4 regions of the Desulforhopalus glucosivorans genome follow, and region 1 is predicted to be linked to each of the others. Evidence: riboswitches for the same ligand, from Rfam matches in the RefSeq annotation. Region 1 holds a riboswitch; each other region holds the start of a gene.
The links. A riboswitch is a leader RNA that binds a small molecule or an ion and turns the genes downstream of it on or off. The one in region 1 is predicted to bind cobalamin.
Positions count from the first base shown of each region.

Region 2: linked by a shared signal. The riboswitch ahead of ACX6CI_RS12180 (sirohydrochlorin cobaltochelatase) and the one ahead of ACX6CI_RS20495 (ribonucleoside triphosphate reductase) in region 1 are both predicted to bind cobalamin.
Region 3: linked by a shared signal. The riboswitch ahead of ACX6CI_RS21600 (sodium:solute symporter family protein) and the one ahead of ACX6CI_RS20495 (ribonucleoside triphosphate reductase) in region 1 are both predicted to bind cobalamin.
Region 4: linked by a shared signal. The riboswitch ahead of thiC (phosphomethylpyrimidine synthase ThiC) and the one ahead of ACX6CI_RS20495 (ribonucleoside triphosphate reductase) in region 1 are both predicted to bind cobalamin.

Region 1 is NZ_AP044854.1:4,787,078-4,795,016, forward strand. Features, by position in the region: gene ACX6CI_RS20480 (PEP-CTERM sorting domain-containing protein) at 42-281, shown strand; gene ACX6CI_RS20485 (hypothetical protein) at 610-858, shown strand; gene ACX6CI_RS20490 (anaerobic ribonucleoside-triphosphate reductase activating protein) at 997-1,602, opposite strand; gene ACX6CI_RS20495 (ribonucleoside triphosphate reductase) at 1,599-3,746, opposite strand; cobalamin riboswitch at 3,779-3,991, opposite strand; gene ACX6CI_RS20500 (hypothetical protein) at 4,276-5,370, shown strand; gene ACX6CI_RS20505 (PKD domain-containing protein) at 5,710-6,141, shown strand; gene pyrB (aspartate carbamoyltransferase) at 6,340-7,278, shown strand; gene ACX6CI_RS20515 (uracil-xanthine permease family protein) at 7,439-7,939, opposite strand, start outside.
Region 2 is NZ_AP044854.1:2,811,087-2,819,025, forward strand. Features, by position in the region: gene ACX6CI_RS12175 (sodium-dependent transporter) at 1-644, opposite strand, end outside; gene ACX6CI_RS12180 (sirohydrochlorin cobaltochelatase) at 858-1,847, opposite strand; cobalamin riboswitch at 1,968-2,148, opposite strand; gene ACX6CI_RS12185 (universal stress protein) at 2,240-2,668, opposite strand; gene ACX6CI_RS12190 (MarC family protein) at 3,244-3,846, opposite strand; gene ACX6CI_RS12195 (hypothetical protein) at 3,905-4,243, opposite strand; gene ACX6CI_RS12200 (DNA topoisomerase 3) at 4,618-6,921, shown strand; gene ACX6CI_RS12205 (hypothetical protein) at 7,210-7,527, shown strand; gene ACX6CI_RS12210 (hypothetical protein) at 7,582-7,939, shown strand, end outside.
Region 3 is NZ_AP044854.1:5,037,975-5,045,913, reverse strand. Features, by position in the region: gene ACX6CI_RS21605 (transporter substrate-binding domain-containing protein) at 1-2,463, opposite strand, end outside; gene ACX6CI_RS21600 (sodium:solute symporter family protein) at 2,721-4,613, opposite strand; cobalamin riboswitch at 4,738-4,944, opposite strand; gene ACX6CI_RS21595 (hypothetical protein) at 5,165-5,359, shown strand; gene ACX6CI_RS21590 (hypothetical protein) at 5,450-6,037, shown strand; gene ACX6CI_RS21585 (bacteriohemerythrin) at 6,058-6,459, opposite strand; gene ACX6CI_RS21580 (sensor domain-containing diguanylate cyclase) at 6,478-7,380, opposite strand; gene ACX6CI_RS21575 (TSUP family transporter) at 7,606-7,939, shown strand, end outside.
Region 4 is NZ_AP044854.1:2,427,843-2,435,781, forward strand. Features, by position in the region: gene ACX6CI_RS10530 (diguanylate cyclase) at 1-650, shown strand, start outside; gene ACX6CI_RS10535 (ABC transporter ATP-binding protein) at 711-2,336, shown strand; gene thiC (phosphomethylpyrimidine synthase ThiC) at 2,354-3,697, opposite strand; cobalamin riboswitch at 3,785-3,981, opposite strand; gene uvrC (excinuclease ABC subunit UvrC) at 4,205-6,016, shown strand; gene amaB (L-piperidine-6-carboxylate dehydrogenase) at 6,158-7,693, shown strand; gene lat (L-lysine 6-transaminase) at 7,727-7,939, shown strand, end outside.

The DNA of each region.
Region 1 (7,939 bases):
TGCTCAGAAGATGTAGCGTAAGCTTAAGGAGAACTGACCCCATGACAAAAGCATTCAATTATCTCAAATCTATTGTCTCAACCATTGTGCTACTAGTTGGAACCGCAACAAGCAGTTATGGTTCTCAAATAAGTAACCCTTTCAGTCAGAGTTTGGGTGGGCAGGCCCAAGTATTCCAGCTTAGTAATTCGACAGCTGAGCCTGAGACTATGCTCCTGCTGGGTATTGGACTTATCTTGTTGGCAGCAGTCGCTAAGAAAGGTAAGAAAAAACCGAATTGATTCTGAGGGTAATGCGCACTTCAAACTATTCTAGAAGTTTTTCACCCTCATATTTGCGAGTTGGTCGGTTGTAAATTTAAGTAATATTTCTGTTCTACTCTTGACTTTTCCTAACCAAAATTATCTGATTCTCTCTGCCTTGATTACCGGTATTTCCAATACCACGGCGGGTAGTAACCTTTCTTTAATTTACCCTATTTACGTCAATCAACTTTGTTATCCAGGTTAGACACAGCTAGTCTTGTCTACACCATTAATAATGGATATTATGTGAAATAAAATATCTGTATTGACAACATATTGATGAAATAAGGAACGAAATCACGCTATGAAAGTTAAAATAATGTACCACGATAAATGGAATGGTGGCGATGATGTGACCTACTATCCTGTTGAAGTAGAAATACTCAATAATTGTCCTCAGTGTGGTGGCCCTAGAGGCATAACCGTGCCACGTGAACATAGAGAGTTTGGCCGGAGCTATACTCTAGATAATTGGGAAAATCCCTGTGGCCATATTGATACCTATGAGGATGTGTATAGAGAAGCTGAGCGTTTAAGAGATGTTACCAAGTGATAGTGATCACTGGTTAAGCTTAGCCAGAAAATAGATTGTATAGAACGATAACAATGAAATGCCCCTCAGGTTGATTCACCCTGAGGGGCATCTTGATTACTATAGGTTAGTGTTCAGATTTGTAATAAGCCAAGGTGTTTAGTGGAGATTTGTTGATTGATCATTGATTTTAAATGGTTGCACGACATACCTGGATTTTTTCGGCAGGGACGTTTTAATTAGACTGAGATCATCTTCTGAGAGCATTGGTGAAAAGTGGGTTGTCCTAAAGTGGTGGGGTAAACCACTCTCTACAATACTGTTGATACTCTCTCTTATTCGTTCGAGATTAACCTCTGTCCCAGCAAGGAGTTCATATTTGTCCCACGGTGCTTTTATATCCATCGCAATATAATCAATGAGGTTTTGTTTAAGCAGATTGAAAATGGTCTCCGGTTTGCTGCCATTGGTGTCAAGTTTGACCTTGTAGCCCAAGGCTTTAATGGCAGTTGCAAAGAAAACAAGGTCTTTCTGTATTGTTGGTTCCCCCCCTGAGATAACAACTGCTGAGACAGTTGTACGCCGCTTTTCTAAATACTCCAGGACATCCTCGGCGCTTAATGATGAATGGCCAGCGCTTGTCGCAAGTAATGGCCTGTTGTGACAGAATGGACAGGCAAAATTGCAGCCTTGCAGGAAGATAACTATTGCAGGAGTTCCAGGATAATCGCAGAGAGATAGTTTTTGTAGGCCACCAATTATCATGGGCAGGACTCCATCTGGTAATGGCTTCTCTTTGAAAACTCGGCACGTTTTCCTGCGTTCCACTGTTTAACCGGCCGCATATATCCAACAACTCTCGAGTATATTTCTGTAGGTTCGTTGCAGGTGGTACAGGTCTCAACTTCCCCCTTTAAATATCCATGGGTTGGGCATATGGAAAATGATGGAGAAATGGTGAAGTATGGTATCTGATAGTTTTCGCACACTGATTTTATAAAAAGTTTAACAGCATTTGGATCCGGCGCGGCTTCCCCTAGAAATACATGTTGAACTGTCCCTCCGGTATATTGAGCCTGTAGGTTATTTTGTAAATTCAGGATATGAAAAATATCATCACTATAGTTAACCGGAAGTTGGGTTGAGTTGGTGTAAATTGGAATGGTTGGGCTGGTTTCAGTTGTCAGCCCTGCACTCATCTCAGGGAAGCGCTTCTGGTCCAGCTGTGCAAGCCTGAACCCGGTTCCTTCTGCAGGGGTGGCCTCAAGGTTGTAGTGATTTCCGGTTTCTTCCTGGAAATTTTGCAGTTGTTCTCTGATATATTGCAAAATCTCAAGGGCGAACTCCTGACCATTTTTTGTACCTATGTCAGTGTCCAGTAAGTTAAGTACGGCTTCATTTGCTCCAATGATACCAATGGTTGAAAAATGGTTGTCCCAGTAAGTTGTAAAGCGTTCTTTGATCTTTCTTAGATAGTATTTTGTGTAGGGGTAGAGGCCTTTTTCTGTGTACCGTTCCAGTGATTTACGTTTTATTTCAAGACTGTCTTTGGCAATTAGGAGACGCTTTTGTAACATCTCAAAAAACTCATCCCTGGTGCTTGCCTGGAATCCAATGGCCGCAAGGTTGATGGTTACAACACCGATGGAGCCAGTAAGTGGATTTGCACCAAAGAGGCCTCCACCCCGTTTCTCCAGTTCCCGGGTGTCAAGCCGTAAACGACAGCACATAGACCGGGCATCATCCATTGAAAGATCGGAGTTTACGAAGTTTGCAAAGTAGGGGATGCCATATTTGGCAGTGACATGCCAGAGTGAGTCCAGGTCACTGTTGTCCCAGTCGAATTCGTCGCTGATATTGTAGGTAGGGATGGGAAAGGTGAAGACTCTTGAGTTTGCATCGCCCCCAGACATTACCACAAGAAATGCTTCGTTAATCATGTTCATTTCATGCTGGAAATCCCCATATTTTTCAGCCTGTTCAACTCCTCCAATTATCACTGGTTGTGCAGCAAGAGCTGCTGGTGGTTGTAAGTCCATGGTGAGGTTAGTGAAGGGTGTTTGAAACCCCACACGGGTAGGAACATTGAGATTAAATATAAACTCCTGAATTGCTTGCTGCGTTTCTTTTTTGCTGAGTTTATCCGCCCTGATAAATGGGGCAAGAAGAGTATCAAAACTTGAAAAAGCCTGGGCGCCAGCGGCTTCTCCCTGAAGGGTATAGAAGAAATTCACAATTTGGCCAAGAGCGCTGCGAAAGTGTTTGGCAGGCCCTGACTCAGCTTTTCCTGCAACTCCTCTAAATCCATTTTTCAGTATGTCTTGAAGGTCCCATCCGACGCAGTAGACTGAAAGAAGCCCGAGGTCATGGAGGTGAATGTCTCCGCATTCATGGGCAGCACTTACTTCCTGTGGATAAATCCTGTGGAGCCAGTAGTTTTTGCTGATTTCATTGGCAACATAGTTGTTAAGACCCTGGAGCGAATAAGCCATATTACTGTTTTCTTCCACCTGCCAGTCGAGACGGTCGAGGTAATTGTCTATGAGCTGGATATCGGCTTGTTCAATCAACTCCCGCATTTTAGTTCGTTGATCCCGGTAGAGTATATAGGCCTTAGCTGTCTTTTTATAGGGAGAGTATAGAAGAGTCTCTTCTACAAGGTCCTGAATATCTTCTACTGATGGTGTACTGGTTGAAATGAGATCCTGGGCAAGGTTAAGCACTCTGATTGTAAGCCTCTTTGCTTCTGGTCTGTCAAATTCATCAGTTGCCTGGCCGGCTTTCCAGATGGCTTCGGTAATTTTTTCAGATTCAAATGAAACGATCTGCTGATTTCTTTTTTTCACGCCAGTAAAAAGAGCAGAAAAAATAGCGGTAAAAGGTTTGGGCTGCGGCAGTACTTGTGACATGGTTTACTCCCTTTCCACGAAGGCTGTAAAATGATGGGTATGGAATATTGGCAGGTTTTCGGACTCATGAACGTTGGGTTGTACTTGCCTACTGACCATCGCTTTCCAGACATCGTCCAGTGCTTTTGATGGTGGTCGTTTTCATTTACCGCTGCGGGACAGTCCCGGATTTTCACCAGGTTCCCTGTTGCCGCGCTTGTTCTAGCCCTGATCAAGGGGTAAGTACCTTCACGAAATTCATTCATAAAAAACAAATAAGCGTATACTTCGAGAAATGAATTTCTAAGGACTAAAGCGCACCAATATAGATTGATGTTGATTATATGGTATATGCTTTTTTAGTCAACACAAAATATTGTGTGTTTGTGGTTTTTGGCAGCTAGGCATTGTAAGGACAATTCCATTTTTTCTATTTCATCCTAAAGATATCTTTATAAGGTGCCGATGGAGATAAGTGTGAAAAGCTTTTATTAGTCAAGGATGACTGAGATAGCTTGAATTCTACATTAAAGCCAAGGAGGGCTCCAAAATGATAATTTCTGATTCAGCAATACAGCTCTTTTCTGAGCGAACTTCAGTTGAAATGCATCAAAAACGTGAATCTCTCACCGTCTGGAATGGAGATAAAGAACCACGCATATCCAGAGCAAATAGAGGTAGAGGACGTGAGTTAAATTCGTCCGTTGAACAGGTTCAGCGGGGAAACGATAAAGTCTCTTTAGGTCGTCACGGTCATATGAGAAACCGTCAGGTGAGTGAGACTGATATGGAAGTACCAGATGATCAAAAAAATACTGTAAGTCTGAATATGCGTGTTCTTCAAGCCATGTTTGAAAGGATTACGGGACGAAAATTTCAGATAGCTGAACCTGTTTCAGCAAATCAGGGCAATTTTGATGAATCCGCTGTTGTTGCAGCCAGTGAAGGAGAAGCTGTTGTGCCAGCAGAAGAAAGTGAGGGTTTTGGAATGGTCTATGACTACCATGAATCCCACTACGAATATGAAAAAACCGAGTTTCAAAGTGCAGGAGTTATTAAAACAGAGGATGGCCGGGAAATTGATTTTAATGTCAGCCTGTCCATGAGTCGTGAATTTTATAGCGAGCAGAATGTAAACATTCGGGCTGGTGATGCTCTGAAAGATCCTCTGGTTGTCAATTTCTCAGGAGGTGCTGCTGAGGTGACTCAGAGGGATTTTCACTTTGATATTGATGCAGATGGACAGTCGGATCAGATTGGTTTTGTGGGTCCCGGAAGCGGATTTCTTGCCCTTGATAAAAACGGCGACGGGGAAATAAATGATGGAAGCGAACTCTTTGGAGCATTGTCCGGGGACGGCTTCGCAGATCTGGCCGAATACGATACCGATGGAAATAACTGGATCGACGAAAATGATGATATCTATGATAGCTTAAGGATTTGGGCCAGGGATCAGCTTGGAGAAGAACAGCTGATGGGACTCGGTCAGGCAGGTGTAGGTGCTTTTTATCTTGGCCATGTTGAAACCTTGTTTTCGGTAAATGATAGCGATAACGTAATGCTCGGTCAGGTTAAAGAGACTGGTCTTGCGGTTATGGAAACGGGTCAGGTTGTGACCATGCAGCAGTTGGATCTCGTCGCCTGATAATGTTTCTCTCCATATGTTTTTCTTCCAAAGGTTTCGGCGTTAAGCTGAAACCTTTTTTTTTGGGGCACAGGTAGTGCAAAAAGAGTTCAGATGGTTCTGAATCAGGTGCAATTATTGTTGATATGCGATTGTGGTATGTCGATTAAGTTACTGTAAATAAGTGACTAGTGCGTTTTTGAGGGTTTGGCATGTGAATTGCTTTCTTATTTTCAGTGAAAATATGAAACAGTATCTGCCACTGGCAGAGCTCAGATATAGGCCATACAAGCGGAGCCTCTTCGGGAGAGGAACGGTTGTTGAAATAATGAGGCCATAGGACTTGAGGGATTTACAGCCATGAAAATGATTAAAAAAGGTAAGAACAATAATAGAGTAAAAATAGCAGCAGCTGTTCTATGTATATTTGGAGTAACAATTGTTGCTTTATCGGATGGTATTTCAACCGCTTCAGAATCAAAAGAACAATCACTGTTAACTGCCTTTACGGGAGGAGAAAATGAGGCGTTGCTGCCGGAGAGTTTGAAGGTTGTAGAAGAAGTTGACTTTGAAGGTAAGGCCCCACTGCAGATAAAGTTTGATTCCAAACAATTTGTAGGTCCTATGAACAGTTATGACTGGAATTTTGGTGACGGTGAAATGGCAAAAGGTGCTATTGCTTCGCACACCTTTGTGTCGGCTGGTACATATCATGTGACCTTAACAGCAAAAGCCAGCACTGGAATGACCCATCAGAAAAACATACTCGTTTCTGTCGAGCCTAAGGAATAATATATAGCATGTAATTTATAGGAAGATGAGTTTTACCCTTGTTGTGTTGGGCGGTATGTAATAGTTTGTAGCGGTTTAAATTTTTTTCCCAATGAAACGATGTAATCGCTTTTTCACTATATAATACTAGTCGCTTAGCCCGAATCAAATAGTGCCGTAAAGAAGTGCGGGTTAGAGAAACACGTAAGGAGAACAACTATGACAGCCCTTCCTTTCAAACATGTGGTCGAATCCCAGCAATTCGATCGTAATTTGTTGGAGATTGTGTTCGAGGTTGCAGATCAGATGAAGGCGGATCTTGCAGGAGAACGAAAATTTGCAAAGGCGCTTGACGGGAAAATCATGGCCTCGCTTTTTTATGAGTCCTCCACTCGTACTCGATTTTCTTTTGAGAGTTCCATTTTGCGCCTGGGTGGATCGGTCATTACAACTGAAAATGCCCGTGAATTTTCCAGTGCAGCAAAGGGAGAAACGCTTTCAGATTCCACTAAAATCATGAATGGGTATGCCGATGTCATCGTTATGCGCCATAATGAAGCTGGAAGTGCCGTACGGGCAGCAGAGGTCTCGGATATTCCTATCATCAATGCGGGGGATGGTGCAGGCCAGCATCCAACCCAGGCCTTACTCGATATGTATACCATTGTTGATACCTTCCCCAAGTTTAAAAGTCTTAAGGTTGCCATGGTAGGTGATCTACGCTATGGAAGAACGGTTCGATCCCTCTGTTATCTCCTGACCAAGTATGAGGGTGTTGAGATTATCTTCGTATCCCCTTCTGTGTGTAAGATGGAGGCTGATATTAAGGAATATCTCGATAAATATGAAGTGCAATGGCGGGAAGAGTCAGACCTTGCAGAAGTTGCCAAAGAGGCTGATTGTATCTACATGACCCGAGTGCAAAAAGAGCGATTTCACTCCATAGATGATTATGAGGCTGCTGCGAGTAAATACATTCTTTCTAAAGAAATTGTAGAGACTATGAAAGAGGATGCGATCATTATGCATCCACTGCCACGGGTTGATGAAATACCGGCAGAGGTTGATGATGATCCTCGAGCCAGATATTTTGAGCAGGCGCTTAATGGCCTCTATATACGAATGGCCCTGTTGTATTTACTGCTGAAAAACGACTGATGAGCCACTTGCAAAAGGTTCTGATGTAACAGCTATTTGTGATAGTTTTACCCAATGGGAAGATTATCTCTGACGGGTTGAAGAAAAGACAAAGCCCTCTGTTCTGATTATGCTTAAGAACAGAGGGCTTTGTTATGTTAATAGATGCTTTGATAGACGGCTATTTTGTCTTCTCATCTTTGGCTAGTCCACCTGAGACCATTTGAGTTTGGTCCTTTGCGATCTCCTGAGGTAAAACCAGATTAAGGAAAATTGCAAGAAAGGCTGCAGGCAGAAGACCGGAAGAAAAGAGTACCTTAGCTGTACCGGGAAGATGCTGTAGGGCACCAGGCTCTAGCTGAAGTCCAAGGCCTATGGAGATTGAAATTGCGAAAATAACCATGTTGCGGCGATTCCAGTCCACATCGGAAAGCATGGAAATTCCGGCGGCTACAACCATTCCAAACATGACGATAACTCCACCACCAAGAACTTCAATGGGGATGGTAGAGATAACTGCACCAACTTTAGGGATAAGGCCGCAGACAATCAAAAACAGTGCGCCGATGGTCACAACGGTACGGCTCATAACACCTGTCATGGCAATGAGTCCAACATTCTGGGAAAATGAGGTGTTTGGTAAAGAACCAAATACACCAGCAAGAGCAGTACCTAAACCGTC
Region 2 (7,939 bases), 2.0 Mb from region 1:
AGAACACCGTTAATGGTAAGTTTTGAAAAGTCGGGGTAGAGCATAAACTTCAACCCTTCAACGGCTCCGCTGGTGGTCATCGCATACACTGCCATAACGATAAGGATTCCAAACAGAGTCGGCATCAGCACACGATTCCAACGTTCGATTCCCTTTTTAACTCCACTGATTACCGCAATTAGACAAAGTCCCATAAAACCGGTAAGGCAGATAAGTTGACGTTGAGGATCTGTTACAAGGGCACCGAACATACCGGAAATCGTTTCGGGATCATGGCCTGCAAAACCGCCACTAAGTGATGTAAACAGATAATCAAGGGTCCAACCGGCAACTACTCCATAATAGGATAAAATAATAAATGCTGAGGCAAGACTGAGCCACCCTATGCTTTTCCAGAAAACGGAGTTTGGAGTCAATTCACGAAAGGAACCGACAACATCTTTTTGTGAATGTCGACCGATGAGAAACTCAGCCATGAGAATTGGTAAACCGCAAAACATAATGGCAACGAGATACACCAACACAAAGGCACCACCACCATTCATCCCCGTAATAAATGGGAATTTCCAAATATTTCCAAGACCTACGGCTGAACCGACAGCTGCCAGAATAAAACCAAACCTACTGCTCCAATGATTACGCACAAAAGCCTCCTTTACACTCAGATTATAAGATTGGCGGTAATGTAGACGAAAGACTGATCATGTCAACAATTTTGTGGCTTTTTTTTGCGTTTTTATTGTTTTTAAATTGAAAAAATTAACAATTACAGAAACTGCATAAAGAAGGGAGGGGGACAGAGGGCGAACAGGGATGGCCGGGCTCACGACCATCCTTGTTCTTGGTGATACATACTACTACTTCAGGTGGATACCTCTTTCTTTTGCTGCATCAGCGATGTGATCAACAAAAATTTTGGCAAACTCTGTATTGGACCCGAGTCCTTCCAATACAGGATTCACATCAAAACCTTCTTTGGTTAAAACTGATTTCCAAGAGTCTTCTTCAGGACCTGCCATGTCATTGGTGGCATGATCACCAGCCACTATCATAAATGGCTTCAGCAATACTTTTTGGGTCTTAGCATACTTTAAATGACCTATAAAATCAGTGATTGCAGGAGAACCTTCTACAACACCAACAAAAGTAGTTACATCCGGATACGCTTCACGCATTTTTTTCTGAGTTTCAGCATAAATACCTGTAGACCAGTGCTCATTGCCGTGTCCCATATAGACAAGAATAGCATTCTCTTCTTTTGCCTGTTGAGCATCCCCTTCAAGGGTTTTTATAACTGCATCCACATCGTCATGATAGGGATAAACGTCACCGGGCATACCAAGGGCAGGACGCCCCATGACAATTGAGTGAATTGGGTTCCACTTCTTTTTCATGGTTCGAATAGAAGCAAGGCCGTTTACATATTGTTGAAGATCATGGGACTGTTCCATGAAAAACATATGGGTTGGCTGTACCACGATATTGGTATATCCATCTTCTAAAAGATCACCTATTGTTGCGATAAAATTCTTCACATAGAGGATCTCTTCAGGGATTCCCTGATCGAGCCATTTTTGCGGTTCTGCCTGACGTTTTTTCCATACAGAGCGAATAATATTTGAAGTAAAGGTCATGCGTACTTCCGTCTTGGGATATGCCTTCTTCACCTCGTCCTGGATATTAATGATTGATGACACAGCAGACGGAACCGTCGTTCCAAAACTTGCGAGAACTATGGCATTTTTTCCGGAACCAGGGATCCCTTTAGCACCGGAAGCAAATGCAGAGACAGAGAAAACACACAAATAAACCAGTACTGCGGTTATACCACACCAACCTTTCTTCATTGCAAATCTCCCAGATAATTGACCAACCTGTTTAAATAAAAAAATCCCGGATCATATAAAATGATCCGGGATTCCCTGATATCCTCGTCTCTTGTGTAGTGTCCCTGTCCAGAGGAAAACTCTACAATGTAATTTCAGATAGGTCTTCTGACTCCCGGATCATCCTAATCACCACGTCTTCCCGGCATATGCCAGTGACTTATATGTGGTTTTCGTCCCCGGTTACAGCGGCGGGCCCGTTCCGGACTTATACCGGATTCCCTTTTAAGCATCTTAATGCACCTGAAAGTTGTTAAAGAAGACCGTAATTTCAGAAACAAGTCAAGCTTTTTTCACTTATTATCAATCACCTACAAAGTAGTATTGTTTTTCGTTGTGCACGAGAATCATTTTCATGGAACAATCAAAACCGGACAAAATATTTTATTAAGCACCTTATGGGTTACACTGCCTAAAAAGAGGCCGCCAATATTTGAGTGACCATGGGAGCCCATAATGATCAAATCATATTCTTTTGATTTAGCACGCTCGGTCAACACCTCTCCCGGTGAGCCAGAGACTGATTCGAGAGTATATTCCGGACCATTTCCGGAAAAAACAGCACCTGCTTTTAACAGACAATCCTTCACAGCTATCTTCCTGTTGTCTCGGATCTGCTCAATAACGTCATCGGACACTTCGGAACCATGTAATTGCCAATCATCACAATATATTACATTAATATGGGCCCCTGTGAGTTTTGCAACACCAAGGGCATACTCAGCGGCATGCATTGAGTATTTAGAACCATCAAAGGGAAGAAGAATATTTTTGATATCCATTAGAAGCCTCCTGTTACATTGAGTTAACGTAATGAAATTCCACCCCAATACGATGAAACAGAGAAACCAACAGCCGCAACAGACAAAGCCGAACCTCCTCATCCTGAGGTGGTTCGGCTTCAACCTTCACTTACATAAATTCTACAGTTAACAGACTGCAACTGCAGGATTATAAAGAGCCCACATCAGGCATATATGTTAACATTCACTGTTCTCTTATTGTATGACAGGAAGCTGTGATTTTCAATACAACAGCGTAGTAGTGCAATAAACACTACCCATCACAGCGCTGCGGATATCCCACGAGTATTGAAGGATAAGGTGCGTTTTACACCCACAACAGGCGCACTGCCAAGCAATGCCACAACTCAACGATGCTTGCGTAGTGTATACAATTTCATTTCTTATCAGTATCTTACCCCAGAAAAGCTGTCAAAAAACAGGTCGCCTAGACTCCGAGAAAACGGGAGAACCTTTTAACATTGCGAACGTAACATTACTTCCAGATAAGTGAACGTAGTGAGACATTAGGGGACTTATCTCGTTTATCGGGCATATTTAAAAAAGCTTAAAAGCTAAGACATGAGACCTTTCACACCATCAGCAATAAATTGAATAGCAAGAGAGGCAAGTAGCACTCCAAGCAGTCTTTTGAACACATCGTTTGCTGTCTGCCCCACAAGGTGCACCAACGGTTTTGCAAACAAAAAACAGATGAGGGTCAAAACATAAATTATAACAACAGCTGCAACTAATGGCAAAAAGGATATTTCTTGTTCACGAACCCCTGAGAACAGAAGGATTGTAAGAGTTAGGCAACCAGGTCCTGCAATAAGGGGGATGGAAAGAGGGAAAACAGAAATATCATCATACGTTAAATCACCCTCATCATCTTTGGCACTATCAGGTTTAGTAATCATTCCAAAGGCAGCATAGAAAATCAGGAGACCACCGGCAATCTTAAAGGACTCCATCTCAATACCGAGGGTTGTCAATAGTCCCACACCCCAAAAACCAAAGCAGAGGACCAGAAGCAGTGACAAACTCACTGATCGAATTGCCATCCTACGACAATAGCCTGCATCGTTCCCCTTTGTCAGGGCATTGAAAATGAGCGAAGCACCAATGGGGTCAACAATCACAAAATATGCAATAAATGCGTTTATAAAACTATCCACTTATCAACACCCTCCTTTATTAAAATGAATGTACGCGAACCACTTGCTAAAAGACTCATCACAAACCGTACTTTCTTTTAAGAGATTTGTGAAAAAACACCAACGCTGAGCAACCGGTAAACAATGCAACAGCCCCAATAATGATAGCAAGACGACCCCAGGGCAAACCATGTTCAACCCGCATGGCCTGTATTACCATCAGAGTCCTGATCCATTCAACAACTCCCAAAACAAGGGCCACTTGGACAACACGTACCACCCAGCCTTTCTTATAGAAAAGCATCAAAGGGAAAAGAAGTCCTGCAACAACTACTATCGTCTGTCCATCACGCATAAAGTGAGCTGCCAGCAGCCAAAAACTCATGATGACTGGAATATGTAAAAGAAATCCCATCATTATCCTTTTTAAAATTAAGTTTTACTTCGATAAGCCATGCAAAAAATCATAACTTTGCACTGCAGATATACTGGAGATACCAAAGATAGGCGATATCAGTGTTGCTCCTATAACTCCATCCGTAACCATACTCTTTTACTCTTCTAGTTCAATTGAAGAAAAGAGTCGTTACCTGTAGAACAGCTTCGCTCTATGTCAAAATTTTAGATGATTTTTTTTGCTAAGTGGGATAGGAAAGTCGATCGATTGACGTTACAATACGTATAATATGTTTTACATAATTCAGTTGGCGAATCAGGCAAACTCCCCGTAAAAGTTTGCATATATAGAGCTCTTTGAAGCACAAAACAACTCCGGTATAACAAGAGTAATTAATGGGAAAAACGCTACTCATTGCAGAAAAGCCAAGCGTTGGCAAAGATCTCGCAACCTATCTTGGAATCGAAAGCCGTGGAAGAGGTTTTTTCTCCTGTAAAGGGGATATCATCTGTACCTGGTGTATCGGTCACATCCTCGAACAGGCTGATCCTGATGCCTACGATCCCAAGTTTAAAAGATGGAAAGCTGAAGACCTACCCATAATACCTGAAAACTGGATTCTCGAACCAATTCCCCGTACCCGCGATCAACTGCAGATCATTGACAACCTCTTAAAAAATACGGACAAGGTCATTAATGCTGGCGACCCTGAACGTGAAGGACAACTGATTGTTGATGAGGTTCTAGATTTTCTTGGCTACGAAGGACCTGCCGAGCGACTGTGGATTTCTGCTCTTGATATTCGTACCATTAAAAAAGGGTTTTCAAATCTTAGGGATAATAACGAATTTAAAAATATAAAAAACGCCGCCATCTGCAGATCCAATGCGGACTGGCTCGTTGGTATTAATGTTACCCGTGGACTCACCCTTGCTGCCTGCCAGCCTGATACTGTCCTCTCAGCAGGCAGGGTTCAAACCCCAACACTTTCACTTGTGGTAGACCGCGACCGTGAAGTAGAGCAATTTACTAAGAAACCCTACTGGGTCATGCGGGCTAATGTTGAGCACGAAGAAGGTACATTTGTTGCCACATGGGAGCCAGATGAACTTGCCCAGGGTCTTGATGCTGAAGGCCGCCTTGTAAATGAAAAAATTGGGGATGAACTCGCCTTGAAAATGCGAGGTGCCCCTGGCGTTGTTGTTACTAAAAAGGATACTCTTAAGAAGAAAAAGCCCCCTCTTCCCTTTTTACTCTCTGATCTGCAAAAAAAAGCTGAGGATAAATTTGGCTATTCTCCTAAACAAACTCTTGAGATCGGCCAGGGTCTGTATGAACGGCATAAGGTCCTGACCTATATGCGAACCGAGTGCAGGTATTTACCAAACGAAATGTTTGAAGATGCACCTTCAATCATTGAATGTCTAAGAAAACAGCAAATAGAAGGTGCAGCAGATGCAGATATAACACTGCAGTCCCCTGCCTGGAATACCAAGAAGCAAGGTGCGGAAGCTCACCATGGTATCATTCCAACTGAAGTGTTACCAAGGAACCTTTCCCCTGAAGAAGTTAATATTTACCAGCTTGTTGCCAAACGTTTTCTCAAACAATTCTACCCAGACTACCAATACTACTCAAGCAGTGCTGAAATTGAAGTAAATGGGGAGAAGTGGAAAGGTAGCGGTATTTCAATTAAATCTCTTGGTTGGATGGTTTTAAACGACCAGCAAACAAAGGAAAAATTACTGCCCAAAATGCAAAAAGGGGATCCCATTACCATTACCAGTGTGGATAAGGAACAAAAATTCACCAAACCCCCAAGCAGATTTACCGAGGCCTCTTTACAGGTGGCAATGACCGAGGTGCATAAGTTCGTCGATGATCCGGTCATTAAAGCCAGGCTCAAAGAAAATTCAGGCATCGGTACATCCGCCACAAGAACAAACATCATTACGGAACTTCAAAACCGTAACTACCTGGAGAAAAAAGGGAAAACACTTATCTCCACCCCAAGGGGCAGGGAGTTAATTGATAAAATCCATCCCTCTTTAAAAAACCCGGGAATGACCGCAATATGGGAAGATGCTCTGGACCGTATCTGTGAGGGAGATTTAGGTAAAGAAGAATTCATTGCAGAGCTCACCAAGCGAATGTCCAATATGGTGAAGTACGCCCTTGCCACCCGTTTTTCAGAAGAGGTCATGGGCAAGGTATATCGATGCCCCTGCGGTGGTCACTTATCCCGTCTTGAATCCAAAAATAAGAAGGGAAAATTCTTCTGGGTCTGTTCCACAGGTAAAGAAAACGGCTGCCCATTACGCTCAGACTTTAACGGTGCACCAGGGGCTGCCTTTATGGACCGTCCCGAGTCTGGTCCACAATGTCCTCATTGTGAAAAAGGCTATCTTATCCGTTATGAGAGTAACCGCAAAATGGGCCACTATTTCTGGGCTTGTTCCACCGGGAAACAAGGCAAATGCCCCTTATTAAGAGACGACAATGGTGCTCCCGGAAAACCTGTGGTTGACCCACAGGCCCCTCAGGAACCCTGTCCAGAAAAAGGCTGTAAAAAGAAAATCACCCGCATCCAATCCCAAAAAAATGCCGATTTCTATTTTTGGAAATGTGCTGATCCTAACCATCCCTTGCGAAAAGATAACAATGGAACCCCTGGGGATGCACTCATTTTTTCAAAATAAAAACGAGCTGTAGCCCGCCATTTGATATCTCATAACAGGGTTTTGATCCAGCAATTGTACTCACCATAACACCCTAACATTCATTGAAATTCCAGTTAGCTTCCCTAGAAGCTAGTGGCAAACATAGTGCATATAGCGTACAGTAGTGTGCACGTTGACGCTAATTATCTTTAGAATGGGACTTAGCCCGCATATTTCACAAGCTGAGATGTTGTCAACTATGCAACCTGACAAGAACAGAGACTACAATTTAATACTATAACTGATCACTTGCATTTATCGGGGGGAATGATGAACCATCTACTCATTAGCATAACCGCACTCGCACTCATCCAGCTATGCTTTGCAGTTGCATCTCCTCAGGCAGCTGAGACATCTCTGTTACCTGAAAGCCTTGCAGCCCGCTCTGAAATTGCTCCAGTTGAAAAAACTTTTACTATCTTTCTAAAAGAAGATGACCCGGAAAAACTTACTCAACTTCTCAATGCATCCAATGAAGAGTATGCCAAGAAAGGCTGGTCAGTTTTTACTATCAACACGTATTCCGACAATGGTGATGTTGATGGTTTCTTTGTTACCTACAGCAAAGGACTTAAGGCTGAGTAATTGTCTGAAAATCTACTATAAGTACTATCCTCATCCCTTCGTAAGAGGTTTTTGATGATAATAATGACAAACAAAATAGTAACCCATGTTTCCATATTTTTAGTCCCTAACTATAGAAAAGCTGTCCTAAAAACAGATAGCGTAGACTCCGGTAAAATTGGAGAACCTTGCGACATTGCCAACTTTAAATTACTTCCAAGGTACTTATCCCTTGTATCGGGGTTAGCTCTTATTTTTCTCTGCTCATGTGCCCCTACAACCTCCATTGAGGCGACAATTAAGACCAGTCCCAACGGGGCACGGATTTTTATCAACGGAGATGAAGCCTTACAACCGACACCTTTTCAACATATTTTTGATTTTGATATCAATCAGCAATATGAGCTCTTTGTTCAAAAAGAGGGTTATTTCG
Region 3 (7,939 bases), 250 kb from region 1:
AGCAATACGAGAGAGCAGTTGTTCACTGAGGAGCTTATAGGTCAAATCCTTTTCAACCCGTTCCCTTCGAAGAATCTCTTTTTTCAAACGTTTGTTGGATGCAAGAATAAGCATAATTATAAAGAGGATGACAAAGGCAGCCTCCAGGAAATACTCAAAAACAACATGGGGGTCCACACCAGGTTCATACTCCACCTCCACCCAGCGCTCCCGAATTTCCTTCTCCTTTGAACTGCTTATAGAGGCCAGCCCCTTTTCGATTATACCCACGAGCTCCGGCCAATCCTTTCGCACGGAAAAATAGAGATGTTCCTGACTATAAGACACAGGTCCTGCAACCTTGAGGTTGGTCAGCCCCACTTTACGAATCCAGTACATGGCGGATGTAAGATTTCCCACATAGGCATCTTCTTTACCTTCGGAAACCGCCTTTAAACCTTCTAAAAGAGTCGGGTATTCTGTTGCATTAAGTGAGGTCATCTCTTTGAGAAAACCCTGGTGGGAAGAGTGCTCCTGCACAGCTATGTTCAAATCTTTAATGTCCTCAACAGATGAGATAAACGGCATATCAGAACGAGTGATTACCACCCGGTGATAACTCATATACGGTTTGGTATAATTAAGATATTCCTGACGTTCCCTCGTCTTACCAACTATGGGGAGTACATCAATCTCGCCTTGTTTTGCCCTTTCATTGACCTGCTTCCAGCTCAGCTCGGGAACAACCTCCATATTAAGCCCCAGGCGTCTGTTTAAGATCTGCACATACTCTGCAGCAATGCCCTGATAACGACCACTTTGATCAAAAAACTCAAAGGGTGCAAATTCCGGATCAGCCCCCAGAGTAATATCTCGATGTTCCAAAACCCACTCTGTTTCCTCTTTTGTCAGTGCATTTTCTTCCTGCAGTGCAGCTGGGCCGTCTAAAAGAGATAGTGAAAAAATCCATTTATCATGTATCTCACTTTTTTTCTTTTCAGATATTGCCTTAAAGGCCTTATCTAATATTGTCAAAAGAATGGGCCAATCCTTTCTCACAGCAACGCTCTGACCTGTACAGAGCATGTCAAAGCGGCCTGCGACCTTCAGATTAGAAATACCCCCTTTTCGCAGCAGATAATCAACTACACCAAGAACACCGACATAGCAGTCAGCTTCGCCGGCAGAAACGGCTGCAAGTCCAGCCAGTGGATTCTCCACCATTACCGGAGAGAGCCCTGGATATTTATTCAGTAACCGCTCAGTCACAGCGTAACCATTGACCAGTGCAACCCGTTTTCCTTCTATATCTTCCGGCCCTTCAATAGTGAAGTTATTTTCTCTCGTCATAATGACCAGGGGAGTTGGAAGGTAGACATCAGAAAAGTTCATAAAATCGAGCCGACTATCGAGCTTAGCTGCTGTCAGTATGAGATCTAGTTCGTTTTTTCTCGCCCCTTCCATGATCTTACGCCACGACAGCCCCTGTGCAATCTCAATATTTAAACCAAGGTGCTGGGTCACAAGCTGGAGAATATCAATGACAAGACCCTGGTAGGCCCCACTTGTATCCCTATAACTGTAAGGAGCAAATGCTGGATCAACCCCAACACGGATGCTGTGCCCTGTTTTCAGCCACTCCAGCTCTTCGTTTGTTAAATCCAGAGGCTTCATGTCTTGATAAGCGTCCAGATCATATTCAATGCCTGCAAGATATGAGTTAATAATTTCATGAAATACTGACTCAGGGTTTTGTTTCAAGCGGTGGACATGATCGTCCACTGCTTCTGGCAGGTTTCGCTCAGCAGCCTGGGGGGAGAATGCGTATTTAAGCCGTACTGAGTTAAAGACCACAGAAGACTTTTGGACCGCATAGAGGTCTTCAGAAATAATACCAAATAGCCTGTTAACTACCCCAGCATCAGCCTCTCCTGTTTCTACTTGCGCTAACGCTTCGGCGTAACTATCGACAAAGACAAACTTCAAACCAAGGTCGAATCTCTCATTGAGCTGTAGAATACCACTCTCTCCCACGCTATGGATATCACCCTTAACTGTTGCGACTGTTTTACCTTTAAGCTCAATAAGTGACTCAACAACCAGCCCTTCTCTTGTATAGATACAGCCCCAGTTGAGAAAGATATTTTCTTTCGTAAACAACATCTTTTTCGCTCTTTTCTTCGAAAAAGCGATATCAACCATCACATCTATTTCGCCAAGAGACAGTCTTTTCAGTCCTTCTTCCCAGGTTCCGTGAACATATTCAAGATGCCAGCCCTCTTCACCGGCGATCACCTCCAGGATATCAGGAAAGATCCCTGCAACATCTCCATTTGCATTGGTATATACCTTGGGAGGATTTTCGTAGACACCAACCTTAACCGTAAGAAGATGGTCAGTTTCTCCATAGGATAATTGACCGGAAAGAAGTAGTAGAAGGGGGAGAAAGACAGACAGGTATAAGAATCTCTGTAGGTATATCATGTATGATCGTGCCTAACCTAAATATCTCATGAAAACAAGAATAAGAATTAGTGAGATGAAACAGGTGAAACTGTAGGTAAAATGAATTGAGTCAAGAATTATTCCCATAGGAAAACTAGCTCATTCATAAACGTACACCCTACCTTTACCTAACAAATATAAGCATATATTACCAATCAGAATTACATCAATACATGTGTGCCGGTCTGCTCCATGAAAACATTCCGGCACAATTACAGCGTATGAAGGTAAAAATATCAGACGGTTGCTCGATGGTCGACTGCAGGCAAGGTATCGACAATCTCCAGATAGGCTCGTGTCACCTCATCGCGCAACTCTCCAAGACCTGACTGGGTTCCTTCAATTTCAAGACAGGCACTTGTTCCTTGTTGCCCTGGAATAACAGAAACACAGGAGAGTATTTCTGGCCTTGTACAACGACGAATCGAATCAAGCCCTGAAAGTGAGATCCAATGAGGATGGCTTGTACGCATAAGCTCCACAAACTCCAGCCACGTCAGACCCTCGGGCAGATCGACATCCATATATATATAGACCTGACTTCCTTTAATAATCTCGGCTACATCTACAGAAGCAGGCATTTGTTCGGAAGCGGCTTTACTGCCATTTATATGGGCGAGCTCTTTGGCTTTCCCTTTGAAAAAGGGTGCTAACCTGAATATCTCAGACGGCTTTGTGACAAGAGAGACAACAACATAGACGAGTCCACTCGCTGTCATTGCGACTATCACGCCATGTCCCATCAAAAGTGGATGCAATGATTCAAGGTATGGAGGCCCCCCTGCTTGGGCCTTGATAAGGTCGACTACAACAAAGGTACATTGCAAAATAAAACCTGTAAACATAGAAGCAGTGGCTCCTGCTCCGGTTCCCCTTTGCCAAAAAATACCACCCATCAACACAAAGAAGTATGAGGCACTTGCGATGAAGGTCGCGATATGAATTGCATCGATTATGGAGTGTATAAAAAAAGAGCCGATGGTAGCACAAGCAATAATGAAAAGAACGCTGAACCTGTTAACAGCCAGCATCTGCTGCATCGATGCCGCAGGGTTAATTCGCCGCTGATAAATGTCCCGTGCCACACAGGTTGCACCTGATGCTGCAAATGTGTCTGCACATGACATGGCGGCGGTAGCTAGTGCTATGGCAAATAGAGCTACAATCAAATGAGAGTATCCTCCATCCATTATGAAGTTTAGAAGTGCCGGTTCCGCTTTTGCCATTCCCATGGGAAAGCCCATGGCTGCAATATCCGGATAGATAAACTGCAGCCCAAGAGCGATAAGTGCACATCCTGCAAAAACAACTGCAACCAGAATAGATCCAAGAACAAGCCCAGCTCTTGCTGATCCTGTGTCACGAGCCGCCCAGACCTTTTGCCATGGGTCCTGCTCTGTAACCCAGCCAGGAATAATTGCACAACAGAAGATTAACACCATGGGCAATCCAATGGATAAGGGATTCCACCAGCCACTATCAAGGGATGCAGCCATCTGGCCCAGATCCATCCCGGAGACATCTCCCGCTCCCGAGATTACAAGTACTGCCATAATTAGGACAAAAGAGGAGAGACAAAGAAACTGAATAACATCGGTTGCAAGTACTGCCGACAAACCACCTAAGGAAACATAGACCGCCACTGAAAGTCCAACAATCAGAGCCGCATGAAGACTACTGATTCCATAAAAAACCTCCAGAACAAGAGCGAAACCTTTAATATCTGCCACGGCAAAGAGAATCATGACAACAATAATAATAAGGGCAACCGGCGTTCGCAGAAAGGATCCGTAGCGGATCTCCAGCAATTCCGGCTGGGTCATGGCCGGGATGGAGCGAATTTTACCGACAAACAATGCAAGGAGAAGCAGAGCAAGGATATTGGGAGCCACAAAACCCCACACAGAGCCCATACCAAGCAACATAAAGAAACCGATAACCGCAAGAAGTGCACCTGCTGTCAGCCAGGATGCAGCGGCTGAAAACCCCACCGAAAAAGCACCGGCCCTTCTCCCCGCCAACATAAACTCCCGAATTGAAGTCTGCCGTTTGTTGAAATAGTAGCCGGTACCAATAAGCAGCATGATATAGCCAGCGAGAAGTAAAACAAAGATCAGATACCCGTCCATACACCCTCCTTTGCAATGTCAGCTCCAACCAGATTGTCGGCTGTTTCCACATTGCACATCGATGCGTGGTCCAGATTAAACCGAACCAACACGTGTCAGCCCGGGGGGATACCATGTCTCCGAGAAATTGATTGCTTGTCTGGCAGATATTCTGACTTATGATTCACCCTACTTCCCGTGCCTTCCCATACTGTTTCGAAGAGAAATCAGACAGTACAGTGACATTTTACGGGGTTCGTCCTCACATACAGCGGCGGGTCCGTCCCGGAGTCACACCGGGTTCCCTGCACCCTGTTGCACCCTATGGCGCAACAGGCATGGATCCTACAAAAGGATCACCAACAAACATTACCTGAATTGTGTGCCGAATATACTATTTAATTCGACATTCCTATCATGTATTGTATAAGCAGAATACTGTCAAGTTCTACCTGTTAGGGTAGAATACCTTCCAACATCTATCACACTGCTTTTAGTGCATGACAGGATGAGGTAAATACCCGTTCGAGACAATCAACAGATTTATGAGGCTCACCATTATGGACTCAAAAATGACAGAAAGGTATAAAGGTTGGACTATTTCAATTACAGCCAGTAACAATTTGTGCGCCAAATTTAGTTTTGATATCACAGATCCGAGTGGTAAATCTCAACATGTTAAGATGGGTGGAGAAAAGGCACAAAGGGCAATGGAAAGGGCTAAGGAAATGATAGATATGGAAATCTCATTTCAGGAGGAAGATTAAAGCCCTCGCTTTTGCATTCCTTAATATATTTCAACACAGACATCTACTTTTGCCAAGAAAACTAAGCAACTCAAATATCAGGAAGCCAAAATGAACAACGAAGCGACAACAGAAATATACGATTACCTTAAGAAGATGGCAGCCGATATCGTTGAAAAAGACATGGCAGAGCTCAATGCCATGAAGAATGAGCTGGCCGAATATGCTGAAGGTGTCAGTTCTCAAATGCCGCAAGAATCCAAAGAGATGATGAAGCGGGAATTTGAAAAGTGCAGCCGTTGCGCTCAGGAGTGGATGCGTGTTTACAAGGACACTCACTTTAACGAGGCAGTAAAAGAAGACATACTCAAAGAAGACGTTATGGAATTCTTTTTTAGTATGAATGAAAAGGTCGTCGCCGTTCAGAAAAATTTCTTTTTGCTGGCAATGGTACAAGAACACCTTTCCCCCAAACCTCTACTCACAGATGAGCTACGATCTGCAAAAATCGCTAAATCAAGGATTATGACACTCGCAAAACAACAAGGGCTCAATCCAAGCTACAAAGACCACACTTCTTCAATACCTGGAGAGACAAGTTCCCAGCGACTCTGGTTTTTTGGAGACGAAAACAATCTCCTCCAATCAAGTCAGGAAGGCCTGCCCGATGACCAGGCCCTTGATTATTTACTGGATTAATCCTACACCATTAATCTTACCTACACTTGTTCACTGACATAGGCACCAAAGGCCTTATCGGACTCCATTATATGGTTAATGAGCCACTCTCTTAAAAAGCGATACAGCTCCTGCCTGCCATCTGGAAAATCATTGAGTAACCTGTCTTTATATTCACCGACCTCCTCAATAAGGTTTTGATGCTCAGCCTTATGGGTCTCCAAGTCCGGATACTCCTTCTCCTCCATCAATGCTTCTTCATTGTTGAAATGGGTTTGCGTGTACTCCACTATCTCTGTGAGCACCCTTTCCACCGTCTCTTTTGGTTCCTTATCTCGAATACTTGTGTACATGGCTTCAATGAGATCAACCAGTTTCTTATGTTCATCATCCACTACCTCAATCCCTGTACTATAGGAATCACGCCACTTTATCACTGCCATTCTCAGCCTCCATTCCAACTATAGGATAGTAACCCGGTTTCTGCCGTTTGCCTTACTTTTATACAATAATGTATCAGCCCTTTTCAGTATTTTTTTGACATCATCTTTTGGTCGTATTGAGGTTGCACCTATTGAAATTGTAACAGAGAGCTTTTTACCATTAAGCATAACATAGGAATTCTCCACCATTGCACGTACTCTGTCGGCTACAATTTCAAGCTCTGTGTTGTTCACATTTCGTATAATAGCCAAAAACTCCTCGCCTCCCCACCTGCCATACAGATCAAATGGTCGCGATGTAGCAACCAGCGTATTGGCAACACACTTCAACACGTCATCCCCCACATCATGGCCGTAGTTGTCATTAACACTTTTGAAATGATCAATATCCATAAGTAGCACACCAAAAGATACATTATAACGCTCAAACTCCTCCATCCGGCCTATCATTTCACGATCTAGATAATGACGATTGGCAAGTTGAGTTAAATTATCAAGAAGAGCAAGTTGTTCGAGTTCCTTAAGTCTAAGGGCATTTGCCTCATTATTTGAAATATCGGTAAAGAGTTCAACTCCACCTATGATTTCACCCTCATCATTTTTCAGAGAATTAACACGGACAGAAACCGGGATCCTGTGACCATCCTTGTGATGCATATATATCGTGGCTTCACGGGGAACATCGTCTTTAATAGTTGCTCCGAGAGGACAAAGAGAATGACAGAGACTCCTACCATTCTCATCTACGTGGGTGAGAATATTATCGGAACAGGACCTGCCAACAACCTCCTCTGCAATAAATCCGGAAACATGCTCTGCCGCCTTATTCCAATAGGTGACGACCATGTTTGTATCAACACAATAGAGCCCATCATGGAGATGGTTGAGAAATCTTTGCAGTTTTGGGTCAAGATCAGTCATAGAAACATCCGCAGTTTTTCACTTGATTGTTGGGCCGTATCACTTGAGCCGTTTTGCTCTGATTTTATTGTATCACTATCAGGGGGCAAGAAGTCAAGGCCTCCAGACTTTCAGATGAGGTCATCTGTTCACAGCACTTAGAGGTATTGGACTTGAAAATTGTGGGGAAAAACTATAGAAGAGTTCAGTATTACCTAAACACTTCATTTTTAGTAAGGAAATACATTGTTTGACCCCAGCGCAGCCACACAGCTGTTTAGTGAATTCTCCAGAGGAGAGCTGTTCTTCGCAGTCACCCTTCTTTTTATTGCATCCCTTATACGGGGCCTTACCGGGTTTGGGTTTTCAGCTATTCTTGTCACCGGGCTTAGTTTCATTATTATCCCCAGCCAAACAGTCGTGCTAGCCCTGCTCCTTGAAATTATTGCAAGCGCCCACTTGCTGCCACGAGCCTGGAAAAACATTAACTGGGGTCTTATCGGAGCACTAGGTATTGGCATTCTGGTAGGTACTCCCGTTGGTATGTCACTTCTCGCTTACACCAATCCTGATACCATGC
Region 4 (7,939 bases), 2.4 Mb from region 1:
TGCTGAAAACAATCGCTGGTATTATCGCCAAAGAAAAACGAGATAGTGATATTGCTGCACGTTTTGGAGGAGAAGAGTTTATTCTTCTCCTTACCCATTCAGACAATATCAGCTCCTATGTATTTGCAGAACGACTTCGACAAAAAATAGCTGAACATGAATTTTCCTTCTCTGGTACCACACGAAAGATTACCATAAGTGGAGGTATTGCTTCATTCCCATTCAATAGTGGAAACCCGGAAGAATTGATTGAAATGGCAGATAGTGCCATGTATCTTTCAAAAGGTGCCGGGAAGAATCGTATATCCCATTACAAATATGAGAAGCGACGCTATATACGAGTGAAAATTGAGGAACAGGTTCTCTCTAAAGAGTTGGATTTTAGCAGCACACCACCAGTCAACGGTACAAGCAAGGATATTTGTGTAGGAGGTATTCTCTTTGAAAATGACAAACCACTCCTGCTGGGATCGCTCATTTCAGTCCAAATACAGCTGGCAGAAAGCCAAAGTCCTGTCATACTGATCGGCAATGTTGTACGAGTCGAATTGCTCGACTCAGGTAAATATGATATAGGAATGACCACCTCTTTCAAGGAACTCGATGACATCGTATATAAGGAAATTGCGTCCATCCTGCCCATCGATTAATCACATCAACACCCAACCCTTTAACACTGTTTTACGGTTGTTTTAACTCACTGACCAATAATGCTTCTCGAAATCGATAATTTCAATTTATGGTTTAACGGTTACGACCAAAATGGTCACAAAACCAGAACCCAAACTCTTTTTGACATCAGTCTCACCCTTGACCGTGGCAAAACACTGGTACTCGCGGGTGAATCCGGCTCTGGGAAATCAATTACTGCCCTCTCTATTCTTCGCCTGCTTGAAACAAGCACCAATGTATCATCAACCGGTACCATCGCCATTGATGGTGTTGATCTATCTTCTCTTACCAGTGCTGAAATACGCTCAATTCGAGGCAGCAAAGCAGCAATGATTTTCCAGGAGCCCATGAGCTCACTTAACCCGGTATACACCATCGGCAACCAGCTCATAGAGCCGCTCATGCTCCACAGAGGGTTTGATAAAAAAGAGGCGCGTGAACAGGCCTACCATTACCTTGCTAAAACCGGTATCGACGATGCAGAGCGACGTTTTTGCTCTTATCCCCATGAACTCTCGGGTGGACAAAGACAACGGGCGATGATTGCAATGGCACTTGCAGGAAATCCTTCTCTCTTAATTGCAGATGAACCAACGACCGCTCTTGATGTAACCATTCAAGCACAGATCCTTACCCTTATAAAAGAGCTGCAGATTGAGCTCGCCATGGGCCTGCTTCTTATCACCCACGATCTCTCCATAGTGCGTGACCAGGCAGACCACGTCTGCATTATGAAAGAAGGATGCATCGTTGAATCCGGCCCCACAGGGCAAATATTTACGAACCCACAACATTCCTATACTAAAACGCTACTCTCGGCACTACCGCAAGGCACAAAGCAACCTGCACCATCCGGGCCAATACTACTGAGTACAAAAGATCTAACCTGTAGTTTTGATCAGAAAAATAAATGGGCAAACCCGTTTAAGAAGTCACAAACAACGATAAAGGCAGTTAATAAAATTAACTTATCGATAAAGGGAGGGACAACCTGCGGGATTGTTGGAGAATCAGGTTCCGGTAAGACCACTCTTGCCATGTCTCTGCTACGACTCAATCAGAGTGTTGGTGATATTTTTTTTAACGGGGTAAATCTACAAAGTCTTTCCCAAAAAAAACTGGGACCACTTCGCAGTGATTTTCAGATAGTATTTCAAGATCCTTTCTCATCCCTTTCACCCCGTCTTTCTGTTATGCAAATTGTCGAAGAAGGACTTCAGGTTCACCGCCCCGAGCTGAGTCGTGCCGAGCGCGCAGTCCTGGTAAACGAGACATTACATGAAGTGGGTTTAGATGAAGAAATGTCCAGTCGCTATCCCCATGAATTTTCTGGTGGACAGAGACAACGAATCGCCATTGCACGGGCAATCATACTTAAACCAAAATTTATTATACTCGACGAACCGACATCTGCTCTTGATGTAACCATCCAGAAGCAGATCATAGAACTACTACTCGCCCTGCAGCAAAAACATAATATGAGCTATATGTTTATTTCCCATGACCTCAGGGTAATCAGAGCAGTTTCAGATTATGTGGCGGTGCTTAAAGATGGAATTATTGTAGAGTCCGGGCCCACTGCTCAGATCTTTGAAGCACCTGAGCATGAGTATACCCGAACTCTTTTTTCAGCCTTGAACTTAGAGAAAATAGCACCTCTCTAACCGAGCCTTAAAAATAGTTACTCTTCAGTGACCAGTTCTTTTTCTTTTTTCTGAGAGCACTTATCGCCTGCGATGTCATCTTTAAAAAGAGAGTGCCCTCTTTCCATCGCACAGAAATCACCGCACATGGTACAGGTGGACTCATTCTCTGGCTTTCTACTTTGACGAACCTCTGTCATTTTTTCAGGAAACATTGAAAGCTTGAAATACTCTTCAAAATCACTGTCTCTTCTGGCAATGGCTGCCTTCTTTTCCACCTCTCGCTTCTCAGGATATTTTGCAATATCACCGATTCTTGCTGCAAGCCGTGTAGCCCGAACGCCTTCACGAACATCGTCTTCAGTTGGCAGTGCCAAGTGCTCGGCGGGGGTAATGTAGCAGATTAGATCTGCCCCATGCCACGCAGACTGAGCAGCACCAATGGCTGCTGTAATATGATCATAACCGGCACCGGTATCTGCAGGGAGTGGTCCAAGTACATAATATGGAGCCCCACCGCTCATTGCCTTTTCAAGCATGATATTACCGCTTATCTCGTCAAGAGGAACATGCCCCGGGCCTTCCACCATCATCTGGCAACCCATGTTTCTACCAAGTTCTGCAAGTTCACAGTTGATGATCATTTCAGCCATCTGCGCCCTGTCATGACTATCGTGAATTGCACCTGCACGAATACCATTTCCAAGGGATAAAACAGCATCATACTTCTTCATCAGCTCACAGACCCTGTCGAACTGCTCATACAGAGGGTTTTCTCTGTTATGGTATTCCATCCATGAAACCATAAAGGTACCACCTTTAGAGACAAGGCCTCCATAACGAAACCCCTGCTTACGAAGTCTCTCGATGGAGAACCTGTTAATACCACAATGGATAGCCATGAAACTAATACCATCCTGAAGTTGTCTTTCAATAAGTTCAAAGAGGTATTCAGGATCCAGCTTATTGGGGTTTCTATACTTTTTAGTGGCTTCGGCAAATGCCTGATAGAGAGGAACGTTACCCACAGGAAGAGAGCAGCTGCCAAGGACAGATCTGCGGATTGCATCAAGATCCCCGCCAGTTGAAAGTTCCATCAGGGTATCAACTTTTTCATGCTCTGCAATACGAGCTTTTCTGATCTCAAGTTCAACATCAGATATATCCGACGAAGTACCTATAGATGCGTTGATTTTTGTCCGTAGACCTTTACCGATTCCTACTATTTTCTGGTGGGGTCTAACAGCACATCCAGGGATTACAATATGTCCTTTTGCAACACGATCCCTAATCTCTTCTCCGCTGAAACCTTCATCATTTGCAACCTGTTGCATCTGAGCGGTGACCGTCCCTTCATTTGCCAATTCAATCTGTGTTTTCATTGCATTCTCCATACAGTTACCCCACCCATGGGCAATAAAAAAGTCCGTACCACGGCAAGCGTGATACGGACTTTTTTACGGACGGGAAAGTCTATGTTCAAACAGGCAGGTCTTCTGACTTACGGATCATCCTCCATCTGCACCTTCCCACTTTTTGAGTATTAAAAAGCAGTGGTGTATAGCAGATGTTGTCCCCGCTTACAGCGCTGGCCCAACGCTACGGATTTTCACCGTATTCCCTTTTCAGTAACATAACAGTTACCACCTGTGAGATATGTAGTTTTACTGCAGGCAAATTACAGGAAAAATTTATTTATGTAAATCCCTATTTTGCAATTGTAAGCATGTAGCCTTTTTGGAAAAATGTTGTACCGTAAACCAGGTGAGACAAGTGAACACAGACATATCACTCTCAACAAAACCGTTCGCCAGCACCACTACAAAAATTTACGTTTTGATCGTAAATACAGATCCATACAAAGAATTACTAAGGTTATTTACAACACAATGTTTCCCCAATCAATTCTATCATCAGCCCCGCACACACCGGGGGTTTACATTATGCAGGACCAGAAATCCACAGTCCTGTATGTAGGCAAGGCCAAGGATCTGCATAAACGGCTGTCATCATATGCACGGTTTTCAGCAGCCGAACATAATAAAACCAGCATAATGCTTCAAAAAGTCAGTAAAGTTGACGTTCTACTCACCCATACCGAGAAAGAAGCTCTGATCTTAGAGGCTTCTCTTATTAAAAAGCATAAACCCAAATATAATATCATTCTCCGCGATGATAAAAACTACCCATACATCAAGGTTACAGTACAGGAAGAATGGCCAAGAGTACATATGGCAAGAAGGAAGTCCCGTGACAAGGCACGCTACTTTGGTCCATACTCATCATCTGGAGCCATGTGGTCTACGCTCCGTCTTATCGCAAAGCTTTTCCCTCTTCGAAACTGCAAGGGTGGCAAGCTGAAAAAAAGAGACCGCCCCTGCCTCAATCGTCAAATTGGTAAATGCCTGGCACCATGTGCAGGAAATGCTGATCGTAAGCTGTATATGGAGCATGTGAAAAAAATCATCATGCTGCTTGAGGGGCGTAACAGAGACCTGATCAAATCATTAAACGAGCAGATGCAGGCAGCCGCACAAGCACTCGAATTTGAAAAAGCAGCAACGCTCAGAGATCAGGTTGGCGCTCTATCTAAAACACTTGAGAAACAGGTCATTTCTGCAAGCCACACCATGAATCAGGATGTCTTTGGCTTTGCTAGAAAAGACGCCGCTGTCACTGTCTCTCTGTTATTTATTCGCAATGGACTGATTAATGGCAGTCGGTCCTTCTTCCTCGCTGACCCTTATGGTGATGACGCCTCAATCCTGTCTCAGGTACTCAGCCAGTTCTACACAGATGAGACAGTAGTGCCCTCTGAGATTCTCCTCCCCTTTAGCCCAAGCGACCTTGACCTCCACAGCGAATTCTTAAGCGATAAATCAACCACCAGGGTCGAGCTAAAAATTCCCCAGCGGGGTGAGAAATTACAACTCATAGCCATGGCGAATACCAATGCAATGCAGGTCTTTGAAGAAAAGGAGAAAAAGAAAAGTTCCTGGGAACATTTAAGTAAAACAATGTGCAAGACCCTCCACCTCGACCGCGCACCAAACCGTATTGAGTGTCTGGATATTTCAAACATCAGCGGCAAGCAAGCTGTGGGCTCACTTGTATGTTTTACCAATGGTGAAAAGGACACCTCCAACTTCAGGCACTATAAAATTCGAACCGTTGATGGGCCAAATGACTACGCCATGATGAAAGAGGTCCTTGAAAGACGACTCACAAGAGGGATTGAAGAGGACACCCTTCCTGATATGTTTGTGGTTGATGGTGGCAAGGGGCAGCTTGGTATGGCACTCGCCGTGGCAAAAGACCTTGGTATTACCAAAGATATTGATTGGATTGGCATAGCCAAAGAAAAGGAAGATGAAGGTGAAAAACTGTACAAACCTGATCGCAAAAACCCCATCGTTCTGCTGCCCCATAATCCGATCATCCTCTATCTCATGAGAATTCGTGATGAATCTCACAGGTTTGGTGTAACCTTTCATAGAAAGCTGCGTAACAAGGCAACACTCACATCAGAACTTGACCGAATACCTGGCATTGGAACGGAGAAAAAGAAACAGTTACTCAAACACATGGGAAGCCTCAAACGTGTAAAAACAGCGAATATTGAAGAACTGTGCGAGGTCCAGGGTATTGGTCCTGAAATCGCATCAACAATATTCAATTTCTTCAACCAGTCAGTAACTTAAAGCGAATACCTAATGTTTCTTGGAGCGCAATTACTCCAGCAGTAGACGAGATAAAACATCAGTCAACTCCACTTGACTCTCACCTATTTTGCTGACATAATTATAGAATAAAACAAACAATTTTATGGACCGGGGGGCCCAATGAATTTTCTTGATGAGCTGTACCTTGAAAAAACTATGTCAGGTACATCGACTGGCACCAAATGGCTTGAAAGTAATGGTAAAAAGAAAATAGCTGTCACGTCACCAGTTGACGGTGAGACTTTTGCCCATGTCACCAAGGCCACGGGGAAGGATTATCAGCTTGTCATCGAACAAGCTGAAGAAAGCTTCAAAGCTTGGCGTACTACGCCTGCCCCCCAAAGAGGTGAAATAGTCAGGCAGATAGGCTTGCGAGTCCGTGATTTCAAACTGCCACTGGGTACCCTGATATCCTACGAAACAGGTAAGCCTCTCCAGGAAGGTCTGGGTGAGGTCCAGGAACTCATTGATATATGCGACTATTGTGTTGGACAGTCCAGAATGCTCTATGGAATGACAACCATGTCTGAAAGACCTGAACACCGCCTCTTTGAGCAGTACCAGCCCTTAGGGATTGTAGGTATTGTGACCGCCTTTAATTTCCCCATGGCAGTTTGGGGGTGGAATGCCATGATCGCAGCCATCTGTGGCGATGTGTCGGTCTGGAAACCTTCTTCCAAGGCTCCAGTATCAGCGATTGCTCTACATAAGATCATTGCAAGGGTTCTTGACCAGAATCACCTTCCTGAAGGCATCTTCTCCCTTATTATCGGTGACCGCGACAATGTTGGCAAAAAGCTGCTGGAAGACAAACGTATCCCACTTATCTCTTTTACCGGCTCCGTTAATTCAGGAAAGCTCGCAGCCAAAACCGTTGCAGACAGGCTGGGTAAGAGCATACTTGAGCTTGGTGGCAACAATGCAATTATCATCACAGAACACGCCGACCTAAAACTTGCTATCCCGGCCGCCGTCTTTGGAGCTGTAGGAACAACAGGCCAACGCTGCACCTCAACAAGACGTCTTATCATCCACAAATCCCGCTACAAAGCAGTTAAAGAACACCTGATAACTGCCTACAATAGCGTCAGTGTTGGCAACCCCCTCCTTGAACTAAACCACATGGGGCCACTCATCGACAAGGAGAGCGTCAAAACATACCAAAAGGCAATCAAGGCCATAGCTAAGCAGGGTGGCGAGATCCTCTTTGGTGGAAATGTCCTTAAAGGCGAAGGGTATGAGTCACAGTGTTATGTGGAGCCTACAATTGTACAAATAGACAAAGACGCCGCCATTGTAGCCGAAGAAACATTTGCCCCCATCCTCTACCTCCTTGAATATGACGGCCCTGTTGAAAATGGTATAGCCATAAATAACAGCGTTAACCAGGGACTCTCATCGTCTATTTTCAGCACAAATCACAACGAAATTGAGAGATTCTTAAGCGCCAGCGGCTCCGATTGCGGTATTGCAAATGTAAACATAGGCACCTCGGGGGCTGAGATTGGAGGAGCATTTGGCGGGGAAAAAGATACAGGAGGCGGACGGGAATCCGGCTCCGACTCATGGAAGGCATATATGAGGCGGCAAACTGTAACCATAAATTTTGGCAACAGCCTGCCACTGGCACAAGGTATTCGTTTTAATATTGAATAATTATTTTGGAGTACATCTCTAAGGAGAGCAGTCATGACAAGCGCAGCCGAGGTTAAAAACATTCTCAGCAGGTACATTCTCGCAGATGGGATGGATATAATCGTCGATCTTGATGTATCTAAGGGAAGCTGGCTTGTCGATAAGCGTAATGGAGATCGCTACCTCGACTGTTTCTCCATGTTTGCCTCCATGGCAATTGGCTTTAACCATCCTGCTATTGTTGAGATATCGGATAAATTAGGCAGA